Regions from separate parts of the Janthinobacterium sp. UMAB-60 genome, predicted to be linked through region 3. Evidence: predicted binding sites of a transcription regulator. Region 3 holds the regulator's gene; each other region holds the start of a gene.

Region 1 (4,778 bases), on a different contig from region 3:
CCCTGCTGCTGGCGGCCGCCGTGGCCGCCGCCCTGTGGACGGACATCCCGCACATCGCGGGCAACCCTTCCGTATCTTCACCTTGAGAAAGTTCCACCATGGATAAAACACGACAAGCGGCCCTGAAAACGGCCTACCGGCAACAAGCGCCAGCGCTGGGCATCATCGCGCTGTGCCACGTGCCCAGCGGGCGCACCCTGCTCGAACGCAGCCGCAACGCGCCGGGCGCGCTGAACCGCCACCGCTTCGAACTCAAGCTGGGCACGCACCGCAACGCCCGCCTGCAGGCGGACTGGCGGCGCGACGGGGAAGCGGCCTTCCACTTCGAGCTGCTCGACGCCGTCAAGGTGCCCGACGACCCCGCCTTCGATGCGGAGGCCGAGCTCGATGCCCTGCTGGCGCTGCACCAGGAGCAACTGCAGGAGCGGGGGCAAGCACTGTATTGAACAGTATTGCTTTACACTTGCGCACTCAAGCACTGCGCAGCCAACACAAAGAAAACCATGACCGATCACACTTCCCCGTCGCCGGACGGCGCCAGCGCGCTGGACTTTTGCCTGCGCCTGGCGCGCGCCCAGGCGCTCATCGTGCGCCGCTTCGACAGCATCCTGGGCAATCTGCACGGCCTGAGCTTTGGCGATTATCAATTGCTGTACCACTTGCAGCGGGCGCCCGGTGGCCGCCTGCGCCGCATCGACCTGGCCGAGCGCCTGGCGCTGACGGCGTCCGGCATCACGCGCTCGCTGATACCGCTGGAAAAAATCGGCCTGGTGGCGCGCCAGGCCGATGCGCGCGATGCCCGCGTCGGCTATGCCGTCATCACCGAGGCGGGGCAAGCCCTGCTGATCCACGCCGATGCGACGGCGCAGGCGCTGGGCCAGGAATTGCTGGGCAGCGCCAGCGCGGAGCAGCTGGCACCGCTGTCCATGCTGCTGGGCGGCATCGCCGGCAGCCAGCCAGGCAACGGCTGACGCGCTCCCCCTTATACCAGCGCCAGCCTGCGCAGGCGCCGCGTCGATGGCCACTGCTCCACGCCCGTCTCGTCGCGGATGGCGGTGCAGGCGGCCAGCAGCCTGGCGATGTCTGCGTCGTCGAGGGCGGAATTGAGGGTCAGGCGCACGAGGGCGCGGTTCTTCGCCGTGGCCGGGGCGCAGAACATGGCGCCATAAATGCCGTGCCGTTCCAGCGCCTGGCGCAGGGCCAGGGTGGCCGGTTCGCCGCCCGCCTCCAGCGCCACGATCTGCTCCGTGCCGTCGCTGACGTTGTAGCCGAGCTCGCGCAAGCCCTCGCGCACCTGCAGCGTGTGGCGCCGCAAGGCGGCGCGGCGCCCGTCGGCGGCCATGATGAAATCGAGCGCCGCCCCCAGCCAGGCCAGTTCATGCGCCAGCAGGCAGGAACTGAAGATGGCGGGGCGCGATTCGGACAAGAAATATCCCTTGAAGCGGCTGGAACAGCTGATGAAGCCGGCACGCCCGGCAAACGCCTTGGCCAGCGAAGCCGTGCGGAAATGCACACGGTGTCCCAGTCCCCACTCCTCCACCAGGCCCGCGCCCTGCGGGCCGTGCGTGCCCAGCGAATGCGACTCGTCGACCACCACCACGCAATCGCTGCGCTCGGCGATGTCCAGCAATTCCAGCAGGGGCGCCAGGCTGCCGTTGGTGCTGTACAGGGCATCGACGACGATCACGCCGCGGCCATGCTTTTCTACCTGCCGCCGCAAATGCGTCATGTCGTTGTGCAAAAAGGCGACGGCCTGGGCCTGGGCCGACAGCACGCCTTCCCACAGCGACGCATGGGCCTGCATATCGAGGTAGACGGGAATGCCGGGGCCGGCAATACACTGCAACAAGCCGACGTTAGCCGCCATGCCGGACTGCGCCAGGATGCCATCCTCGCAGCCCATGAAGCGGGCCAGCCGGCTTTCCAGCCGGTGCTGCTCGCTGCCTTCCTGCAAATACACGGCCGACATCAGCATGCCGCCCGCGTTCGCCTGCAGGGATGCCACCTGGGCCGCCACCAGGGCCGGTTCGGCGGCGATGGACAGGTAATCATTACCTGCCAGAAAAATGGCATCGGCCGGCGTGGGCTGCCAGGCATGCGGATGCTGGCCGCCCAGCAATTGCTCGATGCGCGTGACATGATGCGCATCCATGCGCCGCACGATGTAATCGGGCAGGCAGTGTTCGGCGCGGGCAAACGACGGGGCGTGAAGGCTGGTCATAATGGTCATAAGTTTTCTCCTGGGGAAATGTTTGCTGCAGATTAAAACCTTGACCGTGTTGCCAACCCGTCCATTGACGTATATCAATGTCCAGTCAGATAGCCGTTCAACCAGGAAAAATTACGCGATGATGACGTTCTGGAAAGCATCAAGGCAGAGTCATGACGCAGCAATGGCAAGGACGATGGACATACTGGCGGCAACGCGTGCGCCAGACACTGCTCCATTCGCTGCTGCATGAGCGCGCGCCGCATGAGCACCTGGCCACCCGGGTTGCCATGCTGGCTGCCGTGGGCACGGTGGCCATGCCGCTGTACTACCTGCTGTGGCAGTTTTTTTTCCCGCAAGCCTATGAAAACCTGACCCTGCGCCTGACGGGCGTGGGCATCTGCGTGGCCGGCCTGTTCGCGCGCTGCTTTTCGGCCCGCTGGCTGTCGCGCTACCTGCTGTTCGCCCTCAGCTACATCCTGCCGTTCTTCTTTACCTTCATGTTCGTGATGAACCATGCGTCGTCCATCTGGAGCGAATCGCTGCTGATCGGCCTGGTGGTGCTGTTTCATTTCGAGACAAAACTGGCGTGCCGCGCCTACCTGATCGGCACGGGCGCCGCCTGCCTGGCCGTCATCGTGCAGGGCGAAGGCGGCTTCCTGCTGCAGCGCGCAGTGCTGCAGCAGCTGCCCGTGCACTGGTTCACCATCGCCGCGCTGTCCGTCGTGAAAGTGGGCGGCAAGGTGCTGGAACAGGAGCGGCTGGCGGGTCTGGCCGCCGGGCTCGGTTCCGTGGCGCACGAACTGCGCACGCCGCTGACCAGCGTGGAGGCGAACGTGCGCGGCATGCGCCGCCTGCTGCCGCAGCTGGCGGGCGAAGCCGAGGCCATGTCGCCGCTGCAGGAAGCGCTGTCGCGCATCCAGTTCGAGGTGCGCCACATGCAGCACATGATCGACCTGTTCCTCCTGAGCGCCAGCGCCGTCAACCGCAACCTGGAACCGAGCCAGGCGCTGTCGATGCTGGACATGGTGAATTCCGTGCTCAAGCGCTATCCGTTTACCGGCAACAAGCAGCGCGCCAGCGTCACGGTGGACGTGCGCGCCGACTTCCAGTTCGCGGGACAGGACGAACTGTGCGTGGTGATCCTGCTGAACCTGCTGCGCAATGCCTTGAAAAGCATCCACCGCGCCGGCAAGGGCCGCGTGCGCATCATCATCGACGGCGCCCGCCCCGTGCCCAGGCTGCTGTTCATCGACACGGGCTGCGGCATCGCGCGCAACCGCCTGCCGCTGATCTTCGAGCGTTTTTATTCGTATCCCGTGCACAACGGCAGCGGCATCGGCCTGGCCCTGTGCCGGCAGATCGCCCACGCCTGGCAGGCGCGCATCCGCTGCGTCTCGCGCGAGCATGCGTATGCGATCTTCATCCTGGAATTTCCCCAGCCCGTGCCTGCCCGCTTCCAACCCACTTCCTAGCAAGGTGACGCATGCAACTGCCCGTCTACACCCATCCGACCCTCACCGTGCTGATCGATGACAGCGATTCCTTTCTGAAAAGCATGGCTTTCCAGCTCGATCCCGCGCTGGCGCGCAAGACCTTCCACGACACGAGCACCGCGCTGCGCTGGCTGCAGCAAACGCACCAGAGTGAAGCCATGCCCCTGCATGTGAATTTCGACCTGCACAGCACGGCGCCCAACGACTGCAATGTCGCCATCGACATCGAGCGCATCTGGCGCATCAGCGGCCAGCCCCAGCGCTTTGCCGTGCCCTCCGTACTGGTGGTTGATTATTCGATGCCGCAGATGAATGGGCTGGAATTCTGCCAGGCCGTACGCGACTTGCCGTGCAAGAAGATTCTATTTACGGGGGCGGCCGATGAAAAAGTGGCCGTGACAGCGTTCAACCGGGGCTTGATCGACCGCTACATCAAGAAGAGCGACGACGATGCGCTCGATATCCTGGAACTGGAAATCGTTGCCCTGCAACGCGAATTTTTCCTGCAGCAATCGGACACCGTACGCGACTTGCTATTGCTGCACGACTATAGTTTTCTGCAAGACGATGCGCTGGCCGCCGTCGTGCACGAGCTGTGCCGGCGCCATGGCTTTGTCGAGTTCTATATTTTTCCGAATCCCAGCGGCATCCTGTTTTTCACGCGCGACGGCCACGCCAGGCTGATGATCATCGAGACGGAACGCAGCCTGCACACGCAGTACGAAATGGCGCGCGACAACGACGCGCCCGAATCCTTGCTGCTGGCCCTGCTGGAAATGCGCGTGATTCCGTATTTTTCCGACGCCGACAGCGATGGCATGTACGCGGCGCACATCGGCGAAAACTGGTTCCGCTACTGCGCCGCGCCCACCATCTGCCTGGGCCGCGTGACGTATTTCTGGGCCCTGTTCGACGTGCCGCCGCATCAGCTTGGCCAGCCGATTCTGTCCTACGCACAATTTTTACGCGCGCAGGCGGGCGACAGCGTGGGCGCTTAGCCTTCGCGCAAGGTTTGCAGCGGTGGATGCTTGAGCACGTTGCGCAAGCCCAGCCAGCCGCCGGCGATCGCGCAC
Region 2 (4,778 bases), on a different contig from region 3:
GCGCGGCAGCGGCGCGGACGCCCGACGCGCTGGCTGTGGCTGGCGGCCATCGCCGCGTCCGTCATCGTGCCCCTGGCATGGCTGCCCGGCGTGCTGGCAGCCATGCCGGCGGAGCAGGCACAGCTGAAACTGGGCTGGTTTGTCTTATCCAGCGGCATGCTCTTGATGTTGGCGCTGCGCAGCATCTGGCTGCTGTCGCACCAGCGCCGCTGGCAAAAGAGCACCTTGCTGGGCACGCCCGTGTACTTGAGTGGCGGCATTGGCCCTTGCGTGGCGGGGCTGCTGCGACCGCGTATCGTGATGCCCGTCTGGCTGCAACTGATTCCTCCCCAGCAACAGGCGCTGCTGCTGGCGCACGCACAATGCCGGCTGGCCGCGCGCGACCCGCTGCTGCTGGCCCTGGCCTACGCCTTGATCGTGCTCATGCCGTGGAACCTGCCCCTGTGGTGGCAGTTGCACCGGCTGCGCTTTGCCATCGAAGTCGATTGCGACGCGCGCATGCTGGCGCACGGCCACGCGTGGCGCGACTATGCCACGGTGCTGCGTCGGCACGGCCAGTATTATTCGGGCCTGACGGGCGCCGCGCCCATCGTGCTGAACGACCCGCGCGCGCTGCGCCGGCGCCGCCATCTGATGGCCAGATTTACCGGGAAGCAGGCGGCGAACTTGCTATAGTAGCGGCAACGCCGCGCGGCGCGCCCGCGTTCCCGGCTTCCCCCTTAGAAATCAGAGAGATACCATGCTTTACCTGCTTGCCATCGTGATCGTCATCGCCCTGCTGTACTACGTCTTCAGCGGCCGCACGCCCGTCAAACCGCTGCACAAGCCACTCGTCTCGGTGCGCCAGTACGTGCCGGCGATTCCCGCGGGCGCACCGGCGCACCACTGGAACGACGAGGGGCGCTTTGCGTCGGAAGTGGAAAACGAAGCGATGTACCAGAGCGCCATCGCCACACTGGCCGGCGAACACGGTCCCGGCAACGCGGAAGAAAAATGCCTGGCCCTGCTCGTCTGCGACGATGCCAATCCGTTCCAGGACAAGGCCATCGCCGTCTTCATCGATGGCCAGCTGGTCGGTTACCTGTCGCACAACGACGCCCTGCGCCTGCGCCGCAACCTGGGCCGCATGGACCTGGTGGGCCAGCTGACCTCGTGCGACGCCGTCATCCGTGGCGGCGGCCTGTGGAACGGCAAGCGCCTGTCGTATGCCGTGTGGCTGGACTTGCAGCCCTACAATTAAGTGAACTCCCGCCACGGCCAGCGTTGTTGCGTCACACAAAGCAGTGCCGGACAGATGGCGCCGGCGCCGATGCAGACCACTGGAAGGGCAAGGAGTTCGATGCCATTATCGCCGGCAGTGGGCCAGGCATTTTGATGCACATCAAACAGCTCGCAATTTCCTGGCCGTCGCCTTGCACAAGGCCACGGCCCGTGTTTTCTTGACCCACGTCAAGCCCAGCATAAGAAAATCCCTGGCCACTACGGCAATGCTGGACTTGCCCACGTTGTCGTTCTAGCCTTGTTGCCATCCTGACTAGCGAATGACACCATGGCTTATAAATCCATCCTCGTCCACGCCGACCTGTCGCGCCATGCGCCGCAGCGCATCGCCATCGCGGCGCGGCTGGCGCACGCGCACCAGGCGCACCTGATCGGCGCGGCGATGACGGGCATGTCGCGCTTTACCCTGGAAAACAACCGCGGCATGCGCGGCGGCGCCGTGGCGGCGCAGATCAACGCCCTGCATGGGCAGGCGGATCAGGCGCTGGACCAGTTTGAAACGCTGGCGCGCCAGGCCGGCGCCGTCTCGCTCGAACGGCGTCTGATCGAAGACGATGAAGATGGCGGCATGGCCGTCAGCGCCCGCTACAGCGACTTGACAGTGCTCAGCCAGCACGACGACAGCGAAGCACTGCCCGGCGCCATGAGCGACCTGGTGCCCTACGTGATGCTGAACGCGGCGCGTCCCGTGCTGATCGTGCCGCGCAGCGGCCAGTTTGCGGAAGTCAGCAACACCGTGGTGGTGGCCTGGGATGGCAGCATGGAAGCGACGCGCGCCATCGGCCACGCCCTGCCGCTGTTGCGCGCGGCGCGCCTGGTGGTGCTGGCCCTGCTGCATCCGCCGACCGGCCATGCGCAGCCGGCCCGCCATCCGGGCGCCGACATCGCCGCCTACCTGAGCCGCCATGGCGTGCCCGTCGAGGTACGCCCGGCCGTCGCCACGGGCGACGTCGGCGCGGCGCTGCTGGCCATGGCCGCCGAAGTGCATGCGAACCTGCTGGTAATGGGCGGCTACGGCCACGCGCGCTTCCGCGAAATCCTGCTGGGCGGCGTCACGGAAACCGTGTTGCGCCAGATGACATTACCCGTGCTGATGGCGCACTGACGTAAAAAAGCCGCGCCACCCTTGCGGATGGCGCGGCTTTCAATTGACAGCGACAGCCTTAGACCTTGCGTTGCGCTACGGCATCAACCACGCACAAGGCCGTCATGTTGACGATGCGGCGCACGGTGGCCGATGGCGTCAAAATGTGCACGGGCTTGGCGCAGCCGAGCAGGATCGGACCCACGGCGATGCCGTTGCCGGCGGCCGTTTTCACCAGGTTGTAGGCGATGTTGGCCGACTCGATGTTCGGCATGACCAGCAGGTTGGCATCGTGCTTCAGTGCCGAATTCGGCATGATTTTTTGACGCAGCTTGCTGTCGAGGGCCGTATCGCCGTGCATTTCGCCGTCGATTTCCAGGTCCGGCGCGCGTTCCTTGATGATGGCCAGCGCGGCGCGCATCTTTTGCGCCGAGGCGCTGTCGCTGGAACCGAAGTTCGAATGCGACAGCAGGGCCGCGCGCGGCGACAGGCCGAAGCGGGTCATCTCTTCGGCGGCCATGATGGTGATCTCGGCCAATTGCCCGGCGTCCGGGTTTTCGTTGACGTGCGTGTCGACCATCACCAGCTGGCGCTCCGGCATGATCAAGACGTTCATGGCCGCGTAGACATTGCTGCCGGCGCGCTTGCCCAGCACCTGATCGATGTATTTCAGGTGCAGCTGGGTGGTGCCGAAGGTGCCGCAGATCATGCCGTCGGCGTCGCCCTTGTGGATCATCATCGAACCGATCAGGGTGTGGCGGCGGCGCATTTCCAGCTTCGCGTATTCCTCGGTGACGCCCTTGCGGCTGGTCATCGCGTAATACGTGTTCCAGTAATCGCGATAGCGCTCGTCGAAGTCCGGGTTGATGACGTCGAAATCGACGCCTTGCTTCAGGCGCAGGCCGAACTTCTGGATGCGCGCTTCGAGCACGGGCGGACGGCCCACCAGGATGGGGCGCGCCAGTTTTTCATCGACCACCACTTGCACGGCGCGCAGCACGCGCTCTTCTTCGCCTTCGGCGTAGACGATGCGTTTGAGTTCGGCCGGCGTGGACTTGGCCATCAGGAACAGCGGCTTCATGAAGGTGCCGCTGCGGTAGACGAATTGCTGCAGGCTGTCCGCGTACGCTTGCAAGTCCTTGATCGGACGCGTGGCGACGCCCGATTCCTCGGCTGCCTTGGCCACCGCTGGCGCGATCTTGATCAGCAAGCGCGGGTCGAACGGCATCGGGATCAGGTATTCAGGACCGAACGACAGGTTGCTGATGCCGTAGGTGGTGGCGACGATGTCCGACTGCTCGGCATGCGCCAGGTCGGCGATCGCGTGCACGACGGCGATTTCCATCTCGCGCGTGATCGTCGTCGCGCCGCAATCGAGGGCGCCGCGGAAGATGTACGGGAAGCACAGCACGTTGTTGACCTGGTTCGGATAGTCCGAACGGCCCGTGGCGATGATGGCGTCGCTGCGCACGGCCTTGACTTCTTCCGGCAGGATTTCCGGATTCGGATTGGCCAGCGCCAGGATCAGCGGGTTCGGCGCCATCTTGCGCACCATGTCCTGTTTCAGCACGCCGCCGGCGGACACGCCGAGGAAGATGTCGGCGTCCGGGATGATCTCGGCCAGGGTGCGCAGCGGCGTGTCTTGCGCGAAGCGTTCCTTGTCCGGGTCCATCAGTTCCGCGCGGCCCTTGTAGACCACGCCGGCCAGGTCGGTGACGTAGATGTTTTTCAGCGGGAAGCCCAGGTCGACGATCAGGTCCAGGCAGGCCAGCGCCGCGGCGCCCGCGCCCGACACGACCAGCTTGCAGTCCTCGATTTTCTTGCCGACGGCTTTCAGGCCGTTCAGGATGGCCGCGCCGACGATGATGGCGGTGCCGTGCTGGTCGTCATGGAAGACGGGAATCTTCATGCGGCTGCGCAGCTGGCGCTCGATGTAGAAACACTCGGGCGCCTTGATGTCTTCCAGGTTCACGCCGCCGAAGGTCGGTTCCAGCGAAGCGATGATGTCGACCAGCTTGTCCGGGTCCATTTCGTTGATTTCGATGTCGAAGACGTCGATGCCGGCGAATTTCTTGAACAGCACGCCCTTGCCTTCCATCACCGGCTTGGCGGCCAGCGGGCCGATATTGCCCAGTCCCAGCACGGCCGTGCCGTTGGTGATGACGGCCACCAGGTTGCCGCGCGCCGTATATTTATAGGCATTCGCCGGATCGATGACGATTTCTTCGCACGGTGCCGCCACGCCTGGCGAGTAGGCCAGCGCCAGGTCGCGCTGGTTGGTCAGTTGTTTGGTGGGCGTCACGCTGATTTTGCCGGGGCGCGGGCACTCGTGATATTCGAGTGCGGCCAAGCGCAATTGTTGACGCAATTCTTCTTTTTTATCAGATGACGAATCCATGCTGTGCAGCCTTCC
Region 3 (4,778 bases):
AATCCGTGCTGGGCAAGGCCAAGTTCGGCGCCTGCATGGCCTGTCACGGCGCCGATGCGAAGGGCAACCAGATGCTCGGTTCGCCTAACCTGACGGACAAGATCTGGCTGTACGGCGGCAGTGCCGATACCATCATGGAAACCATCCGCAAGGGACGCAACAACACCATGCCGGCCTTCAGCGATTTCCTCGGCGAGTCCAAAGTCCACGTGCTGTCGGCGTATGTCTGGAGCCTGTCGAATCCCCAGACGCCCGTGAAATGATGTAATGGAACCTCAAGTCATCAAGATGTATGCGGCCCGCGAGCAGATCTACCCTCGCGAGGCCAAAGGACGCTACGCTACCTGGCGATGGGTATGCGTATGGCTTACCCAGCTGGCGTTCTACGGCTTGCCGTGGTTGACCTGGAATGGCAGGCAAGCCCTGCTGTTCGATTTGACCACGCGCAAGTTCTACATTTTCGGCGTCGTGCTGTGGCCCCAGGATTTCATCTATCTGGCGGCCCTGCTGATCATCTGTGCGTATTTGTTGTTCCTCGTCACGGCCATTGCCGGGCGGGTGTGGTGCGGGTTCTCTTGCCCGCAAACGGTATACACGGAAATCTTCCTGTGGGTCGAACGCCGCATCGAGGGCACGCGCAGCGCGCGCATGGCCCTCGACAAGCAGGGACCCTCCGTGCGCAAGGCCGTCAAGAAGACGGCCAAGCACCTGGTATGGGGCGCCATCGCCCTGTGGACGGGCTTTACCTTTGTCGGCTACTTCACGCCGATCAAGGAACTGGCGCAGGCGGTGACCACCCTCAATTTCGGTCCCTGGGAATGGTTCTGGGTCTTGTTCTACAGCCTGGCAACCTACGGCAACGCGGGCTGGCTGCGCGAGCAGGTGTGCAAATACATGTGCCCCTACGCGCGCTTCCAGAGCGCCATGTTCGACCAGGACACCCTGATCATCACTTACGATGCCAAGCGCGGCGAACCGCGTGGCGCCATCAGCAAGAAGGCCGGCAACAACGACAAGCTCGGCGATTGCATCGACTGCACGCTGTGCGTGCAGGTGTGTCCGACCGGCATCGATATCCGCAACGGCCTGCAGTATGAATGCATCGGCTGCGCCGCCTGCGTCGATGCCTGCAATACCGTGATGGACAAGGTCGAGCGGCCACGGGGACTGGTACGCTACAGTACCGACCATGCGATGGAAAACAACTTCAATTCGAAGCAGATACGCCAGCGCGCCATGCGCCCGCGCGTCTTGATCTACACTTCCATCCTGGCCCTGATCATCATCGCCGTGTGTACCTCGCTGGCCCTGCGCACGCCCCTGAAAATGGACGTGATCCGCGACCGCGGTTCGATGGGACGCGAAGTGGAAGACGGCATGATCGAAAACGTCTACCGCCTGCAGATCATGAACACGTCCGAGCAAACCCAGCATTTCAAAATCAGCGCTTCCGGCTTGCCGGGCCTGACCTTGCTGACGCGCGAAGAGGTGACCTTGCAGCCGACGGAAACGCTGGGCTGGCCGATCCGCCTGCGCGTGCCGCACGGCGTGGGAGAAAAGGGGTCGAACAAGATTGCGATCGAATTGCACTCGCTGGACGACCCGTCGCTGCATGTGCGTGAAAGCGCGGTCTTCATCGTGCCGCGGTGATGTTGATTCGGGGTCGGACCCTCTGGGTCCGACCCCGGTATTTCGCCGTAGGGGTATCATCAATCATGCGTTAGGGTCACTTGATTTTCAACCCGGAAGCAAAAGCTGGGGTCAGACCCACAGGGTCCGCCCCCAAGGAGAACAAAATGTCCGACAGTCTGAAACTGCAACCTCCCGTTGCACCGTGGTACAAGCATCGCTGGCCCTGGCTGCTGATGATCGGTCCCGGCCTGTCCGTGGTCGTCGGCAGCTGCATGGCGTATATCGCGTTTACGCAGCCCGATGCGCTGGTGGTGGGTGATTATTACAAGCAGGGCAAGGCGATCAACCAGGACTTGCGGCGCGACACGATCGCCAGCGACCTGGCCATGGATACCAGCCTGTCCTATGATGTGGCGTCAGCGCGCCTCAGTGGTTCCGTGCACAGCTTCGGCAAGGCTTATCAGGGTCCGTTGCAGCTGCATCTGGCGCATGCGACACTGCCGGAAAAGGATATCAAGCTGCTGGTGCAGCCCGATGCGGCCGGCAATTTTTCCGTAGCGCTGCCGATGCTCGAACGCAGCCGCTGGCAAGTACTGGTGGAAAACGACAAACGCGAGTGGCGCCTGTCCGGCATCTGGACCTGGCCGCTGCAGCGCAGCATCGCGCTGCACGCCGATGAAGAGCTGTAAGCCTTATTTGCAGACGTCGGTACCGGCCGTAATGGCCTTCAGTTTGGCCGGCTGCAAGATCTCGATCTCGCGGTTGGAGACGCGCAGCCAGCCTTCCTTCTTGAATTTCGACAATAAACGGCTGACGCTCTCGATGGTCAGCCCCAGGTAATTGCCGATTTCCTCGCGCGACATGCGCAGCTGAAATTTGCTGGCCGAATAGCCGCGCGCTTCATAGCGCGAAGCCAGGTTGACGATAAAGGCGGCAAAACGCTGGGTCGCCTGCATATTGCCCAGCAACAGCATGACGCTTTGCTCGCGCGTGATTTCCTGGCTCATCATGCGATGGAAATGGCGCAGCAGGGTCGGCATATTGCCCAGCAATTGTTCCAGGCTGGAAAAAGGAATTTCACACACTTCGCTGTCTTCCAGCGCCACCGCATTACAGTGGTGGCGGTCGGCGCTGATGGCATCCATGCCCAGCAGTTCGCCAGCCATCTGAAAACCCGTCACCTGCTCTTCGCCGCCCGGATTGATCTGGTACGTCTTGAAGTGCCCCAGGCGGATCGCGTACAGGTTCTGGAACGAGTCGCCGATGCGGAACAGCGAGGCACCGCGCACGATCTTGCGGCGGCGGCCGATGATCTGGTCCAGCCGGTCCATGTCGCCCACATCGAGGCCCATTGGCAGGCACAATTGATGCATGCTGCAGGTCGAGCATCGCGCACGCAACGCTTCCACGGTCACTGTGGGCATGGTGGGAGTGAGTAGCGCTTCAGTCATGTCGGTACCTTTTAGAAAATGCAACAACAAGTTTACTGCATACAGGGTTGCCGTGTGCCAATTTCACCGCAGTTCCGCTGAATAAACGACGTTCTGACTTTGATTATATGGCAACATCGTCAAAAGCCCATGCGGGGAGGGCAATTTGCGCGGTGGCGCTTGCCAAGCTGGGGCATTGATAGGAAAATTCCTGACAGCATTATCTGCCGCCTGTGCCGCCCGGTACTGAAAAGGAAATCATGAAGCCACTCGGCATCAAAGCAAAAGTCGCGCTGGCCACCAGCCTGACCTCGATCGCCATGATCGCGCTGGTCACCATGATCCAGCTGCAGCACATGCGCGCCGACTTCACCCGAGTACTGCTGAGCCAGCAATCTGCCCTGATCACCCGCACCGCTGCCGAACTCGACGACAAGCTGGGCATGCTGCTGCAGATCGTCACGCTGACGGCCAGGCAGCAGCCGCCGGAACTGATCGGCCAGCCCGCCCAATTGCGCGAATACTATTCGCGCCGCGCGATGCTGGTGCTGTTCGACGACGTGCTGGTGCTCGATGCGCACGGCGCCGTCGTGGCCGACATGCCGCTGGTCACGGGCCGCATCGGCATCAACGTGGCCGAGCGCGAGTATTTCCAGACCGTCTTGCGCACGCGCCAGCCCATGATCACCGAGCCGATGCTGGGCAAATCGAGCGGCATGCCCATCGTGCAGATGGTCGCGCCCGTGCTCACGGCCGATGGCCAGGTGGCCGGCGTGGTGATCGGCGTGCTGCGCCTGTACAAGGACAACCTGCTGGGACGCCTGCGTTCGGAAAAGATCGGCAAGAGCGGCTATTACTTCATCCTCACGCGCGGCGCCGTGCCGCGTTACGTGCTGCACCCCGATACCGACCGCTTGCTGCAGCCACGCCAGCCGAACGCCAACCTGACGACGACCCAGCTGCTGAAGAACGATGGCGAAGGCACCATGGTCAGCACCAACAGCCGCGGCATCACGGCCGTCAACAGCTTCAAGCGCCTGAAATCGGTGAACTGGCTGCTGGCCGCCTCGCTGCCCCTCGACGACGCCTTCGAACCGTTCGATGGCGTGCTGTACCGGCTGGTACTGTGGAGCACCCTCGCCTCGCTGCTGGCCGCAGCCGTTCTGGGCTGGGTCACCGTGCGCCTGCTGTCGCCGCTGGTACGCCTGCGCGATACCCTGCGGGCGCTGCACACCAGCGGCAGCCGCTTCACCCCCGTGCCGGTGCAGCAGCGCGACGAAATCGGCGAACTGACGGAAGCGTTCAACGGCCTGATGAGCGAACGCGACCGCCTGCAGCAGGAACTCGAATCGCGCGCGGCGGAACTGGAACAGGAGCGCGACCGGGCCGAGGCGGCCAACCGGGCGAAGAGCGATTTCGTGGCCAACATGAGCCATGAAATCCGCACGCCCCTCAATGCCGTGCTGGGCATGGTGTATTTGCTGGGCAATACCAGGCTCGATACGGAACAGCGCAAGTATCTGACCATGGTGCGCGTGGCGGGCCAGTCGCTGCTGGGCATCCTCAACGACGTGCTCGACTATTCGAAGATCGAGGCGCGCCGCATGGAATTGTCGCCCGTCGAATTCGACCTCGACGAGGTCATGAACACGCTGGCCACGACGATGACCATGAATGCGGGTGAAAAGGAGCTGGAACTGGCCATCGCCGTCGAGC

The links. Region 3 encodes FNR, which switches genes on or off when oxygen is low (the NO sensors DNR and NnrR bind a similar motif). Its sites were predicted from a motif close to TTGATNNNNATCAA; they were not measured.
Region 1: cqsA (alpha-hydroxyketone-type quorum-sensing autoinducer synthase) is a predicted target of FNR. The motif match lies at 2,295-2,308, and genes of this name have one in related genera.
Region 2: K0F86_RS01435 (universal stress protein) is a predicted target of FNR. The motif match lies at 1,372-1,385, and genes of this name have one in related genera.

The regions. Positions count from the first base shown of each region.
Region 1 covers NZ_LT607494.1:90,071-94,848, reverse strand. The annotation lists gene K0F86_RS19900 (MFS transporter) at 1-86, shown strand, start outside; gene K0F86_RS19895 (GIY-YIG nuclease family protein) at 99-446, shown strand; gene K0F86_RS19890 (MarR family winged helix-turn-helix transcriptional regulator) at 504-971, shown strand; gene cqsA (alpha-hydroxyketone-type quorum-sensing autoinducer synthase) at 983-2,230, opposite strand; gene K0F86_RS19880 (HAMP domain-containing sensor histidine kinase) at 2,428-3,684, shown strand; gene K0F86_RS19875 (response regulator) at 3,696-4,703, shown strand; gene K0F86_RS19870 (ABC transporter permease) at 4,700-4,778, opposite strand, start outside.
Region 2 covers NZ_LT607482.1:315,854-320,631, reverse strand. The annotation lists gene K0F86_RS01445 (M56 family metallopeptidase) at 1-675, shown strand, start outside; gene K0F86_RS01440 (hypothetical protein) at 740-1,240, shown strand; gene K0F86_RS01435 (universal stress protein) at 1,550-2,386, shown strand; gene K0F86_RS01430 (NADP-dependent malic enzyme) at 2,445-4,763, opposite strand.
Region 3 covers NZ_LT607485.1:357,518-362,295, reverse strand. The annotation lists gene ccoP (cytochrome-c oxidase, cbb3-type subunit III) at 1-263, shown strand, start outside; gene ccoG (cytochrome c oxidase accessory protein CcoG) at 268-1,650, shown strand; gene K0F86_RS09600 (FixH family protein) at 1,797-2,321, shown strand; gene fnr (fumarate/nitrate reduction transcriptional regulator Fnr) at 2,325-3,083, opposite strand; gene K0F86_RS09590 (response regulator) at 3,323-4,778, shown strand, end outside.